2 regions of the Pseudomonas sp. Marseille-Q7302 genome follow, and region 1 is predicted to be linked to the other one. Evidence: riboswitches for the same ligand, from Rfam matches in the RefSeq annotation. Region 1 holds a riboswitch; the other holds the start of a gene.
The links. Region 1 has a riboswitch for cobalamin ahead of ACWPW1_RS20220 (ABC transporter substrate-binding protein). Riboswitches for the same ligand answer to the same signal wherever they lie in the genome.

Region 1 (7,797 bases):
TCCGCGCCGAGGCCGATCTCTCGGCCATCCCCGCCGACCTGGAAAAGCTCGCCGTGCGGGTGATCCACGCCTGCGGCATGGTCGACGTGGTCCAGGACCTGGCCTTTTCCCCGGGCGCCGGCGCGGCCGGTCGCGCGGCCCTGGCGGCCGGCGCGCCCATCCTCTGCGATGCGCGCATGGTCGCCGAGGGCGTCACCCGCACCCGGCTGCCGGCCGCCAATCAGGTGATCTGCACCCTGCACGACGAGGGCATCCGCGAACTGGCCGTGGCCCAGGGCAACACCCGCTCGGCGGTGGCCCTGGAGCGCTGGCGGCCGCACCTGGCCGGCAGCGTGGTGGTGATCGGCAACGCCCCCACGGCGCTGTTCTATCTGCTGGAGATGCTCGACGCCGGGGCGCCCAGGCCGGCGCTGATCCTCGGCATGCCGGTGGGCTTCGTCGGCGCCATGGAGTCCAAGGACGCCCTGGCCGCCGACAGTCGCGGCGTGCCCTACGTCATCGTGCGCGGCCGACGTGGCGGGAGTGCCATGGCCGCGGCAGCGGTCAATGCCCTGGCCACGGAGGTGGAGTGATGGCCGGCCGCCTGCTCGGCCTGGGCGTCGGCCCCGGCGATCCGGAACTCATCACCCTGAAGGCCCTGCGCCTCCTGCAGGGCGCGCCGGTGGTGGCCTATTTCGTCGCCAAGGCCAAGGCCAACGCGGGCCAGGGCGGCAATGCCTATGGCGTCATCGAGGGCTATCTGCTGGACGGCCAGCAACGCCTGCCGCTGGTCTATCCGGTGACCACCGAGAAGCTGGCGCCGCCGCTGTCCTACGAGACGGTGATTGCCGACTTCTACGACACCGCCGCCGCCCAGGTGGCCGACCATCTGGACGCCGGCCGTGACGTGGCGGTGATCTGTGAAGGCGATCCCTTCTTCTACGGCTCCTACATGTACCTGCACGACCGCCTGGCCGAGCGCTACGAGGCCCAGGTGGTGCCGGGGGTCTGCTCCATGCTCGGCGGTGTCGCCATGCTCGGCCTGCCGCTGGTCTATCGCAACCAGACCCTCACGGTGCTCTCCGGGGTGCTCTCCGCCGAGGAGCTCAAGGCACGTCTCGCGAGCGCCGACGCCGCCGTGGTGATGAAGCTCGGGCGCAACTTCGAGAAGGTGCGCCAGGTGTTGCGCGACCTGGGCCTGGACGAGCGCGCCCGCTACATCGAACGCGCCACCATGGACAACCAGCGCATCGTCGCGCTGGACGAGGTCGACCCCATGGCCTCGCCGTATTTCTCGCTGGTGGTGGTACCGGGGGTGAAATGGAAGGGTTGAGCCCGGCCATCGTCATCCTCGGCCCCGGCGCCCTGGCCACTGCCCGCCGCCTGCAGGCTGGCCTGCCGGGCAGCCTGGTGCACGGCCTGGCCGGGCGGGTCAAGGGCGACGTGACCTACACCGCTTTCGGCGACCATCTGCGCGACCTCTATCGCCAGCAGCGGCCGCTGCTGGTGCTCTGCGCCGCCGGCATCGTCATCCGCACCCTGGCGCCCCTACTGGACGACAAGACCGCCGAGCCGCCGGTACTGGCGGTGGCCGAGGACGGCAGCGCCGTGGTGCCGCTGTTGGGCGGCCTGGCCGGCGCCAATCGCCTGGCTCGCCAGCTGGGTACCTTGCTGGACGTGGTCCCGGCCATCACCACCAGTGGTGAGCTGAGATTCGGCACCTGCCTGCTCGATCCACCGGCCGGCTATGCCCTGGCCGACGTCGACGTGGCCAAGCACCGGGTGGCCGATCTGCTGGCCGGCGCCCCGGTACGCATCGAAGGCGAGGCGCCCTGGCTGGATGAGGTGCCCCTGGCCCGCGACCCCGCTGCGCACCAGCGCATCCTGGTCTCGCCGCTGGCCAGTGCCGATGACCACACCCTGCTCATCCATCCCCGCGCCGTGCTGGTGGCGGTACGCGCCGATGCCAGCGCCGCCGCCGTCACCGAACTGCTTGCCAGCACCGGCTATGCGCCAGGTGCCGTGGCGGTGCTGCTGGCGCGGGCGGAAGACATGGCCGCGCCCGGCCTGGTCGAGCTCAGCCAGGCGCTGGATGTGCCGTTGAGATTCGTCGACGCCAACACGCCGGACTTCGCCCTGACGACGGTGGAACGGGCCCAGGAGCGGGGCATCGCCCTGCACCTGCATGACCGGCCCCTGGACGCCGAGAACCTCGGCCAGCGCCGTGGCCGCCTCAGCGTGGTGGGCCTCGGCCCGGGCGCGGCCGAGCTCATGGCACCGGTGGTGCGCCGCGCTCTGGACCAGGCCCAGGACGTACTCGGCTACGCCACCTACGTGCAAATGGCCGGTCCCTTGCGTCCGGACCAGCTGGCCCACGCCAGCGACAACCGTGAAGAATTGCAGCGTGCCCGCCATGCCTTCGAGCTGGCTGCCAGCGGGCGCCAGGTAGTCATGGTGTCGTCCGGCGATCCGGGTGTCTTCGCCATGGCCGCCGCGGTGCTGGAGGTGCTGGAAGGCGCCGATGATCCGCGCTGGGCGGCGGTGGAGCTGGAGATCCTGCCGGGCATCACCGCGGCCATGGCCAGCGCTGCCCTGGCCGGGGCGCCCCTGGGCCACGACTTCTGCCTGATCTCCCTGTCCGACAACCTCAAGCCCTGGGCGGTGATCGAGCAGCGCCTGCGCCAGGCCGCGGCAGCGGACCTGGCCATGGCCTTCTACAACCCCATCTCCAAGGCTCGCCCGCACCAGCTGGAGCGCGCGCTGGACGTGCTGCGCAGCTGCCGTTCGGCGACCACCCCGGTGATCCTCGGCCGCGATGTCGGCCGTCCCGGCGGGGGGCTCGAATACACCAGCCTCGGCGCCCTGCGCAGCGACATGGTGGATTCACGCACCCTGGTGATCCTCGGCTCCAGCCATACCCGGCGCTTTCCGCGGGCCGATGGCGGCGAATGGGTCTATACGCCGCGCTGGTATGATCCGGAATTGTTATAAAGTAACATTTAATGCTTGAATCCTGGTCGTCGCTGGCCCACCCTCGGCGACCCTTCCTATTCCCTGGCGGGAAGCCGGTGAGAGTCCGGCGCGGTCGCGCCACTGTGAGCTTCGTAAGAAGCGAGCCAGACCTCGCCAGGGGACATCCATCATCCACAAGGGACGCGTCATCCCAAGGAGAGTCCATGCTTCGCCGTCTTTCACCGCTGCTCGCCGCCGGCCTGCTATCCGTTTCCGCCCTTAGCGCCCAGGCCGCCACGACCTATCCGCTGACCATCCACAACTGCGGCCGTGACCTGGTCTTCGAGCGCGCGCCCCAGCGCCTGGTCAGTCTGGGCCAGGCCAGTACCGAGTTGCTCTTGCGCCTGGGCGTGGGCTCGCGCCTGGTGGGTACCGGGGTCTGGTTCGGCGGCCTGCCGAAAGACCTGCAGGAGGAGGGCAAGGGCATTCCGCGCCTGGCCGACAACGCTCCCAGCTTCGAAGCCGTGGTCGGTACCCGGCCGGACCTGGTGGCGGCGCAGTACACCTATCACGTCGGACCCGGCGGCGAGGTGGCGGACTTCCCCCGCTTCGCCAAGCTGGGTATCGCCGCTTATGTGGCGCCCAGCGATTGCGAGGGCAAGGCGGTGACCGCTGATTCCAACAGCGACGGCAGCCGCAGCGCGCCCTTCGACATGAACCTGGTGACCCGCGAGGCCCAGGAACTGGCGGCCATTCTCGATGTGCAGCCGGTTGGCAAGCAGTTGGTTGCCGAGCTGGATCACCGCATCGCCGCCGCTGGCGAGCAGGCCAAGGCGGCCGGGGTCCAGGGGCGTTCGGTGCTGTTCTGGTTTTCCAGTCCACGCCTGGAAGGCGATCCCTGGGTCGCTGGCAACCTGGGCGCACCCGCTTGGATCGCCCGCGCCTTGGGCCTGCGCAACGTGGTCGACAGCGCCGAGGAATGGCCGGCGGTGAGCTGGGAGCGCATCGCCAGTCTGGACCCTGACTATATCGTCGTGGCGCGCATGGACCGCCGTCTCTATCCTGCCGATGACGTCGACAAGAAGCTGGCCTTCCTGCGCAGCGACCCCCTGACCCGCGAATTGCGCGCCGTGCGCGAGAACCACCTGCTGGTGGTGGACGCCCCGACCCTCAATCCCTCGTTGCGGGTGGTGGACAGCGTCGAGACCCTGGCCGCCGACCTAGCCAAGCCGCAACCATGAGCCTGCCCCTGGCAGCCGAAGGGGCCCGGCCCTGGCGCTGGCTGCTGGGCCTGGCCGCCGTGCTGGCGCTGGCGGCGAGCGTGGTGCTGGCGGCGTCCTTCGGCGAGATGCCGATCGCGCCCCTGACCAGCCTGCAGGCCATCGCCAACGGCCTCGGCCTGGGGCCCTATCCGGTGGAGCGCATTGTCCAGGGCATCGTCTGGGAGTACCGCCTCAGTCGTGCCCTGGTGGCGGCCTGCTGTGGCGCGGGCCTGGCGGTCTCCGGCGCCATTCTCCAGGCGCTGTTGCGCAACGCCCTGGCCGAACCCTATGTGCTGGGGCTTTCGGCGGGGGCCTCCACCGGCGCGGTGCTGGTAATGCTGCTGGGCGTCGGCGGCGGGGTGCTCGGGGTCTCGCTCGGCGCCTTTCTCGGCGCGGTGCTGGCCTTCGCCGTGGTGTTGCCGTTTCTGGGCGGCGGTGGCAGCACCCGCATCATCCTCGCCGGAGTGGCCGCTTCCCAGCTGTTCAATGCCCTGACCGCCTATATCGTTGCCACCGCAGCCAATGCCGAGCAGGCGCGCAGCGTCATGTTCTGGCTGCTCGGCAGCCTGGCCGGGGTGCGCTGGCCAGACGTCTGGCTGGCCGCCGGGGTGGTGCTCGCCGGGCTGCTGGTGTGCCTGGCCTGTGCCCGGGCGTTGGATGCCTTCGCCTTTGGCGAAGACGCCGCCGCCAGCCTTGGCGTGGCAGTGGGACCGCTGCGTCTCCTGTTGCTGGCGGTCACCGGCCTGATCACCGCCTGCCTGGTTAGCCTGGTGGGCGCGGTGGGCTTCGTCGGCCTGGTGATCCCCCATGTGGCGCGCTTTCTGGTCGGTCCGGGGCATGGGCGCCTGCTGCCGACCTGCGCCCTGATCGGCGCCCTGTTCATGGTGCTGGCCGACATCGTCGCCCGTACCCTGGTGGCCAAGCAGACCCTGCCCATCGGCGTGGTCACCGCCCTGGTCGGCGCGCCGGCCTTCGCCTTCATCCTCTATCGCGCACGGGAGGTCCGATGAGTCTCGCCGCGCGCGACGTCGCCTGGAGCGCCGGCGGCCAGCCGATCCTCCGCGGGGTCACGCTGGCGGTACCGCCCGGTGGGGTGCTCGGGCTGCTCGGCCCCAACGGCTCGGGCAAGTCCAGCCTGCTGCGGCTGCTGGCCGGGCTGCGCCGGCCGGAGGAGGGCAGGGTCAGCCTCGACGAGACGCCCCTGCAGGACCTGCGCCGGCGCGACCTGGCGCGCCGGGTAGCCCTGGTGGAGCAGCAGGCCGGTACCGAAGCTGATCTCTCGGTAGCCGAGGTGGTGCGCCTGGGCCGTACGCCCCATCGGGGCCTGCTCGATGCCTGGAGCGCCCGCGATGCCGAGGTCTGCCAGCGGGCCCTGGCCCAGGTAGGCCTGGTCGACAAGGCTGCCCGCCGCTGGCACAGCCTCTCCGGTGGCGAACGCCAGCGCGCCCAGATCGCTCGCGCCCTGGCCCAGCAACCCAGCGAACTCCTGCTGGACGAACCCACCAACCACCTCGATATCCAGCACCAGCTGGAGATCCTCGACCTGGTGCGCCGGCTGCCGGCCACCTGCGTGCTGGCCATCCACGACCTGAACCTCGCCGCGTTGTTCTGCGACCGCCTGGCGGTGCTCAAAGACGGCCAGCTGGTGGCCGAAGGCGCGCCTGCCGAGGTGCTGACGGCCGAGCTGATCCAGCAGGTCTGGGGGGTAAGGGCGCAGGTGGCGCTGGACGGCCCCGATGATCGGCCGACGATCCGCTATCGACTGGCCTGACGCCGCCGCACCGGGCCGGCCCGCTCTTCGATCACCCGCCGCAGCGCCGGGCGCCCGCCCAGCAGGAACACCAGTTCCGCGACGATGAACAGCGGGCCGATGGCTAGGCCGGCGATATCGTCGAAAAAGGCCGGCTTGCGTCCCTCGTAGTGGTGGCCGACGAACTGGATCGCCCAGCCGACCAGGAACAGACCCAGCCCCCAGGTCAGCCAGACGCCCGTGGCCTGGGCTGCCAGCGCGGCACCCAGCCAAATGGCAAGACCGAGCAGGCCGCTCATCAGCAGCCCCAGCGGCCGATCCAGGCGCAGATAGAAGATCGCCACCGCGCCAGCGACCGGCAGTGCAGGGGACAGTGGCCAGCCAGCGAGCGTGAATACGGGGCGGGACAGCAGGATGGCCACCGCCAGCATGATCAGCAGGATGCCGGGGAAGTGGCTGGCGATGTTGCGCGGATCGCGGTGGTAGCTTGCGTAGTGGCTGAGATGATCTTCCAGGGTTTTCATCGACAGGCATCCAGGCGGCTGGCGTGAAGCCTCAGCATGCCTCTGGACGAGCGCTTTCGTCTGCGGGGGCGAGAAGAAATGCGATTGCGATAATCGCCCCCTCGCTCGATAATCGATCAAAAGCCTGCCGAGGACCGGTTCGATGGACGATAACCGCACCGCTCACGCCACGGGCCTGCCGCCGCTGGCCGCGCCGCCCATCATCGCCTCACCAGCCAAGCGCATCGAAGCCTTTACCGGCGACCCGAATTTCATGACCTCCCTGGCCCGCGGCCTCGCGGTCATCCATGCCTTCCAGGAACGCAAGCGCCAGCTGACCATCGCCCAGATCAGCCATCGCACCGAGATCCCTCGCGCCGCCGTGCGCCGCTGCCTGCACACCCTGATGAAGCTCGGCTACGTCACCACCGACGGTCGCACCTATTCGCTGCTGCCCAAGGTGCTGACCCTGGGGCACGCCTATCTGTCGTCCACGCCGCTGGCGGTCACCGCCCAGCCGGTGCTCGACCGCCTGAGCGAGCAGCTGCATGAAGCCTGCTCCATGGCCACCCTGGAGGGCGACGAGATCCTCTACATCGCCCGCTCGGCCACGCCGCAGCGGCTGATCTCGGTGGACCTCAGCGTCGGCAGCCGGCTGCCGGCCTATTGCACCTCCATGGGCCGCATCCTGCTCGCCGCCCTTGACGATGCGGCGCTGCACGACTATCTGGAGCACGCCGATCTGCAGGCCAAGACCAGCCGCACCCTCTACCAGCCACCGGCGCTCATCGAGTGCCTGGGCCAGGTACGTCAGCAGGGCTACGTGATCGTCGACCAGGAACTGGAAGTGGGCCTGAGGTCCCTGGCGGTACCCTTGCGCGACGCCGCTGGCCAGGTACTGGCGGCACTCAACGTCGGCACCCACGCCAGCCGGGTCAGCCGCCAGGAGCTGGAGACGCGGTTCCTGCCGGTGCTGCTGGCAGCCAGCCAGGAATTGAGTACTCGGCTGTTTCACTAGCGAATCCGGTCGATTATCGGCCATGTCTCCGATAATCGAATTGTCAGCTGTTCGGGGTTGGGCTTAACGTCGGCGCAGTGGCGCACTACGCCGATAACAACAACACGAGCAGACCACCATGACGCAAACCCTCGCAGGCGCCGTGCCCCTGGCCGACCATCCGGCCACGGCGACAGCCGGCACCCTGGACGTCCAGCAGTTCATCAATCGCCAGGCACTGTCCGCCTACCAGTGGCGCATCGTCGCCCTGTGCTTTCTGATCGTCTTCCTCGATGGCCTGGACACCGCTGCCATGGGTTTCATCGCCCCGGCGCTGTCGGTGGAGTGGGGCAT
Region 2 (7,797 bases), 1.7 Mb from region 1:
GCCTGGGTCTTCGCCTGCTCTCCGGGATCGAGATGTCCTGTACCTGGGGCGGGGCGACCTTGCATGTGCTGGGCTACAACTTCGATCCCGAAGCGCCGGCGCTGAACGCCGCCCTGGAAGCCTTGCACGAAGGACGCTGGGAGCGTGCCCGGGAAATCGACCGGCGGCTGGCGGCCAAGGGCATGCCCGGCACTCTGGAAGGCGCCCGGGCGGTGCAGTTGGCGCTGGGTGATAGTCGCAACGCGCCGGCACGACCCCACTTCGCCGAATACCTGGTACAGGCCGGTCTTGTCCAAGACCGAGGCGACGCCTTTCGCAAGTGGCTGGGCGGCGGCAAGCTCGGCGACGTCAAGCAGCACTGGCCGACCCTGGCCGATACCCTGGCCACCCTGAAGGGCGCCAAGGCCTGGATCAGCCTGGCGCACCCCCTGGCGTATGGCTTCACGCGCACCAAGCTGCGCAAGCTGATCGGCGAATTCGTCACCGGTGGCGGCCATGCCATCGAGGTGGTCAACGGCATACAGCCGGCCGAGCAGGTCGGCACCCTGGCAATTCTGGCGCGGGAATTTGGTCTGATGGTGAGTGCGGGCAGCGATTTCCATGCGCCAGCCGATTGGTCGGACCTGGGCATGTACCGTCCGTTGCCCGAAGATCTGCCGCCCCTCTGGGCGCGCTTCAGTCAACCGCTGTACCCTCAGAATCGGGAACCCCAATGAGCCAGTTCATCGAGATTCATCCGCAGAATCCCCAGCCGCGGCTGATTCGTCAGGCCGTGGAAATCATCCAGTCCGGTGGTGTCATCGCCTATCCCACCGATTCGTCCTATGCGCTGGGCTGCCGAATCGGCGAGAAGAGTGCCGTGGAGCGGATTCGCCGCATCCGCCAGCTCGACGACAAGCACAACTTCACCCTGGTGTGCTGCGATCTCTCGGAGCTCGGCATCTATGCCAAGGTGGATACCAGCGCTTTCCGCCTGCTCAAGGCCTATACGCCCGGGCCCTATACCTTCATCCTCAACGCTACCCGCGAGGTGCCGCGGATGCTGCTGCATCCCAAGCGGCGCACCATTGGTGTTCGGGTGCCCCAGCATCCCATCACCCTGGCGCTGCTGGAAGCGCTGGGCGAGCCGCTGATGAGCGTGAGCCTGATTCTTCCCGGGGATGAGGACGCCCTCGGCGATGCCTGGGAAATCCGCGAGCGCCTCGACCACTTCGTCGACCTGGTGATCGAAGGCGGACCCGGTGGCTTGCAGCCGTCCACCGTTATCAGCCTGGCCGACGACGAGCCCGAGGTGATCCGTGTCGGTGCCGGTGATCCCACGCCCTTCATGATCGAAGCATGAGCGAGGCCCTGGATCCCCAGCTGCTCGAACCCGAGCAGCTGCGCCTGGCGCTGGTGTATGGCGAGGCCTTCACCGAGCTGCCCCAGGACCTCTATATCCCGCCGGATGCGCTGGAGGTCTTTCTCGAAGCCTTCGAAGGTCCGCTGGACCTGCTGCTCTATCTGATCCGCAAGCAGAACATCGACATCCTCGACATCCCCGTCGCCGAGATTACCCGGCAGTACATGAGCTATGTCGAGTTGATGAAGGCGGTGCAGCTGGAACTGGCCGCCGAGTACCTGCTGATGGCAGCCATGCTGGCGGAGATCAAGTCGCGCATGCTGTTGCCCCGTGCCGAAGGCCTGGAAGCCGAGGAAGAGGATCCGCGCGCCGAACTGATTCGCCGGCTGCAGGAGTACGAACGCTTCAAGAAGGCCGCCGAGGATCTCGATGACCTGCCGCGCGAGGGGCGTAACTTCGTGGTACCCACTTTGCCGGCGCCCGAGGCGCGTGCGCGCAAACTGTTGCCCGAGGTCGAACTGGGCGAGCTGCTGCTGGCCATGGGCGAGGTGCTGCGCCGGGCGGATCTCTTCGAGAGCCACCAGGTGACCCGTGAGGTGCTGTCTACCCGCGAGCGGATGAGCCAGGTGCTGGAGCGACTCAAGGACGGCGCCTTCGTGCCCTTCGTCGCCCTGTTCACCCAGGAAGAAGGCCGTCTCGGTGTGGTGGTGACCTTCATGGCCATCCTCGAACTGGTCAAGGAATCCCTGGTGGAGCTGGTCCAGAACGAAGCCTTCAGCCCCATCCATGTCCGCGCCCGGATCAGTGGCGCCGACGCCGAAGTGGCGCCTCAGGAATAGGCCAGGGCCGCCGTGGCGGCCGCGCTCTTGCGCTTGCTCACGCGCAATCGGGCACCTTCGCCAGCCGCCCTCAATGCCGCGGCCTCGGCAATGCTCGAGCTACCGGTGTGTTCCAGCGCGACAACGCTGGGTGAAAGGACGCCGACCTGCTGGGCCAACTGCGCCGCCGTGAAACCGAGCAGTGGCAGGTGCCAGCGCTCGGCGAGGGCGCATAAGGCCCCTTCTTCCAGTCGACTTTCCACCGTGGCCAGGGCCGTCAGGGCGGTGATTTCGCACTCGGCTTCCTGCAACACCGACTGCGCCAGTTCGGCGAGTTCGTCCAGCGAGCAGCCCCGCCGACAGCCCAGGCCCAGAACCCGTTTCATGGGTGCGAAGCACCCTGACGGCGAAACAGCCAGCTGCAGGCCAGTCCCAGCAACAGCCAGAACGGCAGATTGCTCGCCAGCACGGCGATCTGGAAGTGCCGCTGCAGCTCGTGCGGTGCCAGGCTGGAATGCTCGATGGGCTGGGGCGCACCTAGCACATGCGGCAATACCAGCAGACCCAGAGCGATGATCTTGTAGCCGGGATGGCGGGCGAAGACCAGCAGGGCGAGGGCGGACGCGGTGGCCCCAGCGGTGCCGATCCACCAGGTTTGCCTTAGGGTCAGGTCGGCTGCGGCGGTCCCTGGCAGTTCCGGTGGCAGGCCGAGGCTGGGCGCGAGGCAGAAGGTGGCATAGCCAGCCAGTCCCCACAGCAGGCCCTGGTAGGTTCGGTGCGGCGTGCGCAGATTGAACAGGCCCGCCAGGACCAGGCCGAAGCCCACAGCCACCACCAGGTTGCCGCCAAAGGTGGCCAGGGTGCGTGGCCAGCCGTCTTCCGGCGACCAGGCTTCTGCGCCGTGCTCATGCTGCTCCGTCATGACCGGTGCCTCGACCTGTACCTCATAGGTTTCCGCCTGAAGGATGAGCGGGGTCAGCCAGAGGCTCTGCAGGACGCTCAGCAGAAGGGCGGCGAGCAGGCCGGCCACGCCGGCACTGAAGGCGATACGCTGAAACATGCCGATCTCCTCTTAGTGGCAGGGGAAGCCTTCGCTGTGGCGGGTGTCGTGGGCGCCGTTGTGCAGGGCCTCGACATGGGAAAAGCCGGCCAGGAACACCAGGCCCAGGCCAAACAGGCAGGCGAGCAGGGTGGCCGTCAGGCGTTGGGTGCGGGTACTGGTCTGGGGCAGGGCGGTGGTGGAGCGGGCAGCGGTCATGACGAGGCCTCGGAGTCGAAGCGGCAGGGACGCGCCTAGGCAGCGGGCCGGTAGGCAGCCGCCGTCCAGCACGACCGCCCACCGCGGGTTGCTTGAAAGCGACAGGCCGGTCTCCGGACTCACGAGGGTCTTGCGGGGGCGGGCTTGGCAGCGCTCGGCCCGGCGTTGTCGAATCCTTCTCCGCAAGGCTCATCTACACCCTGTAAATGACGCTTGCTACGAAGGTTTCGTCTTGCCGTGCGCGGGCTCGCTCAAGATCGCATTCCCGTACGACTACCAGGATCGCCTTCCCCAAGCTTGCCGGCCGGGTGGCATCGTGATCCTGCGCTCGTCTACCGTTGCGGGGGCAGTGCCGGACTTGGACCGGCTTCCCGTTTCACCGCGACCCATGGCGGAGTCGCGACACCTGAAGCAGGGTCGAGCAGACCACGCGGGTCGTCCGACGGTCAAGCCTGTCCGATTGACACCCCGGCGGGGCACTCGTAGCCTGTCGGGCTTCGAGGTGCTCTTGTCCGCAAGAGCTTGAAAGGGAACGCGGTGCGACACCGCGGCTGCCCCCGCAACTGTAAGCGGCATCTTCAGCCTCTCCACAGAGCCTGTTCATAATGTGCTGCGCGTCGATCAACTGCGTTGAAGATGCTTTCGGAATGCTCATTTACCATTCGTAAACTCGAGCGCGAGTCCGATCCGCTTCCTTAAGCATCTTCGCCTTGTTTGACTCTAGCTCGCGAAATCATGAACAAGCTCTAAGGCCACTGCTCACGCGGGAAGGCCGGAGTCGGGCGCCGTGAGCCAGGAGACCTGCCTCGCTAGTTTTCCATACGCAACCGGGCGGGGTGATCCGGGCTGCCACCAGGGCCTCGCCAGCGTGCGAGCGTCCGGCATGCCTGCCCGCCTTTTCTCGCATTTCACCTAAGGGCAGCCCATGAAAACCCTGGCCAAGACCCCCGTCACCATCGTCACCGGCTTCCTCGGCTCCGGCAAGACCACCCTGTTGCGCCACATGCTCGACCATGCCGAAGGCCGCCGCATCGCGGTGATCGTCAATGAATTCGGCGAACTGGGCATCGACGGGGAGATCCTCCGTCAGTGCAGCATCGGCTGCACCGAAGAAGAAGCCCAGGGTCGAGTCTTCGAACTGGCCAACGGCTGCCTCTGCTGCACCGTGCAGGAAGAATTCTTCCCGGTCATGAAGGAGCTGGTGGCGCGTCGTGGCGACATCGACCACATCCTCATCGAGACCAGCGGCCTGGCCTTGCCCAAGCCGCTGGTGCAGGCCTTCCAGTGGCCGGAGATCCGCAACGCCTGCACCGTGGACGCGGTGATCACCGTGGTCGACAGTCCGGCGGTGGCTGCCGGCACCTTCGCCGCCCACCCCGAGCAGGTGGACGTCCAGCGCCGCCAGGATCCCAACCTGGACCACGAGTCGCCGCTGCATGAGCTGTTCGAAGACCAGCTGGCCAGCGCCGACCTGGTGATCCTCAACAAGGCCGACGGCCTGGATGCCGAGGCGCTGGCCCGGGTCCGCGCCGAGGTGACCGAGGAATTGCCGCCGGCGGTCAAGGTGGTGGAAGCCAGTCGCGGCGTGCTGCCGTTGTCGGTGCTGCTGGGGCTGCAGGCCGAGTCCGAGGCCCATATCGACAGCCGTCCGACCCACCACGACCTCGAGGGGCATGAAGACCACGATCATGACGAATTCGACTCCTTTGGTGTCGAATTGCCCGAGGTCGCCGAAGCAACCCTGCTGGCAGCGCTGACCGAGGTGGTCAAGCGCCATGGCGTGCTGCGGGTGAAGGGCTTCGCCGCCATTGCCGGCAAGCCGCTGCGCCTGCTGGTACAGGGAGTCGGCACCCGTTTCGACAAGCATTTCGACCGGGCCTGGCAGGCGGCGGAACCCCGTCGCACTCAACTGGTGCTGATCGGCCAGGAGCTGGACCAGGCGGCGATCACCGCTCAGCTGCGCGCTGCGGTGGCCTGAACCTAGATGCATCTGCTGCGTACCCAGCCGGGCGGTTTCGTCCCGGACGATGGCATTGCCCACCTGGCGCAGACGCCGGGTGAAATCGTCGTCCTCTGCAGTGGCGACTCGCATCTGGCGCTCCTGGCCGAGGCCACCCGCACTCTGGATGACGGCTATCCCAGCCTGCGCCTGGCCAACCCCATGCAGCTGCAAAACCACGCCTCGGTGGATCTCTATGTCGAGGAGGTGCTGAGCCAGGCGCGGGTGGTGTTCATCTCCCTGCACGGCGGCCAGGGGTATTGGCGCTATGGCATGGAACGTCTCGCCGAGCTGGCCGCACGGGGTCTGACCCTGATCGCGGTACCGGGTTGCGATCGCCCTGATCCGGAGCTGATGGCCCTGGGTACGGTCGCGCCCGAGCTGGCCGATCGATTGTGGCGCTATCTGCGCCAAGGCGGTCTGACGAATGCCCGGGATTTTCTCCATTGCCTGGCCGCCGAATGCCTGGGTGCCAGCTACACTCACGAGGCGCCACGAGAATTACCGCGCGTGGCGGTGTACCAGCCCGAAGGCCTTGGCCTCGATGGCTGGCGCCAACGCTGGCAGCCGGATTGGCCGACGGCGGCGCTATTGTTCTATCGCACCCATCTGCAGTCGGCCAACACGGCTTTCGTTGATGTCTTCTGCCAGCAACTGCAGGCCCAGCGACTGAATCCGCTGCCTATCGCCGTGGCCAGTCTCAAGGAATCCGCTTGCCTGACGGAAGTGGAGCGGCTGGTGGATGAGACCGGTACCGCGCTGATCCTCAATACCACCGGCTTCGCTCAATCCAGTCCGGAGCGGCCTAACCTGGCTCCTTTCCGCCGACCGGTGCCGGTGCTCCAGGCCATCTGTGCCCAGGACAACCGCGAGCGCTGGCTGGAGAATCCCCAGGGCCTGGGCGCCCGCGACCTGGCCATGCACATCGCCCTGCCAGAGCTGGATGGGCGCATCATCACCCGGCCGATCAGCTTCAAGGGTCTGGCCTGGCGCTGCGAGCGCAGCCAGAGCGACGTGGTCAACTACCAGGCCGACGAGGAGCGCATGACCTTCGTCGCCCGCCTGGCGCGCAACTGGGTCGAGTTGGCGCGGCGCCCGCCGGCGGACAAGCGCATCGCCCTGATCCTGGCCAATTATCCGACCCGCGATGGTCGCATCGGCAACGGCGTAGGCCTGGATACCCCGGCGGCGGCCCTCAAGGTGCTGGAGGCCTTGCAGGCGGCCGGCTACCCGGTGGCCAATCTGCCGGAGAGCGGTACTGCGCTGATCGAGCGCCTGCTCGGTGGCGTCACCAACGACAGTGCCCTGCGCGATCTGCGCCCAGCGTTGCAGAGCCTGGCGTTGGACGACTACCAGGCGTTATTTGGCCAGTTGCCGCCGAGCCTGCAGCAGGCGGTGACCGAGCGCTGGGGGCCGCCCGAGGCCGATCCCATGCAGCGGCGTGGCCGGCTGATGGTGGCCGGGGTGCGCTTCGGCCTGACCTTCGTCGGCATCCAGCCGGCCCGCGGCTATGACGTCGATCCCGCTGCGGTCTATCATGACCCGTCGCTGGTCCCGCCCCACGGCTACCTGGCCTTCTACTTCTGGCTGCGCGAGGCCTATGGGGCGCAGGCGGTGGTCCACCTGGGCAAGCACGGCAACCTGGAATGGCTGCCGGGCAAGGGCGTGGGCATGTCGCAGGAGTGTTGGCCGGACGCCATCCTCGGGCCGCTGCCCAACGTCTATCCCTTCATCGTCAACGATCCGGGCGAGGGTGCTCAGGCCAAGCGTCGTACCCAGGCGGTGATCATCGATCACCTGATGCCGCCGCTGACCCGGGCCGAGAGCTATGGCCCGCTGCGTGACCTGGAACGCCTGGCCGACGAATACTACGACGCCAGCCTGCTGGATCTGCGCCGGGCCACCGAGCTGCGCGCCGAGATCCTGCAGCTGGTGCGCGAGACTGCCCTGGACCGCGAGCTGGGCTTGGTCATTACCGATGACCCCGACAGCTGGTTGCCGCAGCTGGACGCCTATCTCTGCGACCTCAAGGAATCCCAGATCCGCGATGGCCTGCACGTGTTCGGCGAATCCCCGACCGGCCAGCTGCGCCGCGACACCCTGGTGGCCCTGCTGCGCATTCCTCGCGGCGACGCCCAGGGCGGCAACGCCAGCCTGCTGCGTGCCCTGGCCAAGGATCTGCAGCTGGCGTTCGATCCTCTGGCCGCCGATCTTGGCGAGCCCTGGCAGGGCGACCGTCCGGCGTGCCTTGCCGCGCTTTCCGCGGAACCCTGGCGCACCCGGGGCGACACCCGCGAGCGTCTTGAGCTGCTCGCGCTCGCCCTGGTCGCCGCGATGGTGGATGGCGAACCACTGCCCTTGGCATTGGCCGACCTGCCGG

Region 2: linked by a shared signal. The riboswitch ahead of ACWPW1_RS12155 (CbtB domain-containing protein) and the one ahead of ACWPW1_RS20220 (ABC transporter substrate-binding protein) in region 1 are both predicted to bind cobalamin.

The regions. Positions count from the first base shown of each region.
Region 1 covers NZ_CBCOPK010000001.1:4,335,295-4,343,091, reverse strand. The annotation lists gene ACWPW1_RS20235 (precorrin-8X methylmutase) at 1-572, shown strand, start outside; gene ACWPW1_RS20230 (precorrin-2 C(20)-methyltransferase) at 572-1,312, shown strand; gene cobJ (precorrin-3B C(17)-methyltransferase) at 1,300-2,970, shown strand; cobalamin riboswitch at 2,977-3,124, shown strand; gene ACWPW1_RS20220 (ABC transporter substrate-binding protein) at 3,156-4,172, shown strand; gene ACWPW1_RS20215 (FecCD family ABC transporter permease) at 4,169-5,203, shown strand; gene ACWPW1_RS20210 (ABC transporter ATP-binding protein) at 5,200-5,964, shown strand; gene ACWPW1_RS20205 (Mpo1 family 2-hydroxy fatty acid dioxygenase) at 5,949-6,467, opposite strand; gene ACWPW1_RS20200 (IclR family transcriptional regulator domain-containing protein) at 6,610-7,464, shown strand; gene ACWPW1_RS20195 (MFS transporter) at 7,583-7,797, shown strand, end outside.
Region 2 covers NZ_CBCOPK010000001.1:2,586,272-2,594,068, reverse strand. The annotation lists gene ACWPW1_RS12180 (PHP domain-containing protein) at 1-716, shown strand, start outside; gene ACWPW1_RS12175 (L-threonylcarbamoyladenylate synthase) at 713-1,342, shown strand; gene ACWPW1_RS12170 (segregation and condensation protein A) at 1,453-2,181, shown strand; gene ACWPW1_RS12165 (cobalamin biosynthesis protein) at 2,172-2,546, opposite strand; gene ACWPW1_RS12160 (CbtA family protein) at 2,543-3,220, opposite strand; gene ACWPW1_RS12155 (CbtB domain-containing protein) at 3,233-3,418, opposite strand; cobalamin riboswitch at 3,506-3,843, opposite strand; cobalamin riboswitch at 3,902-4,241, shown strand; gene cobW (cobalamin biosynthesis protein CobW) at 4,344-5,396, shown strand; gene cobN (cobaltochelatase subunit CobN) at 5,403-7,797, shown strand, end outside.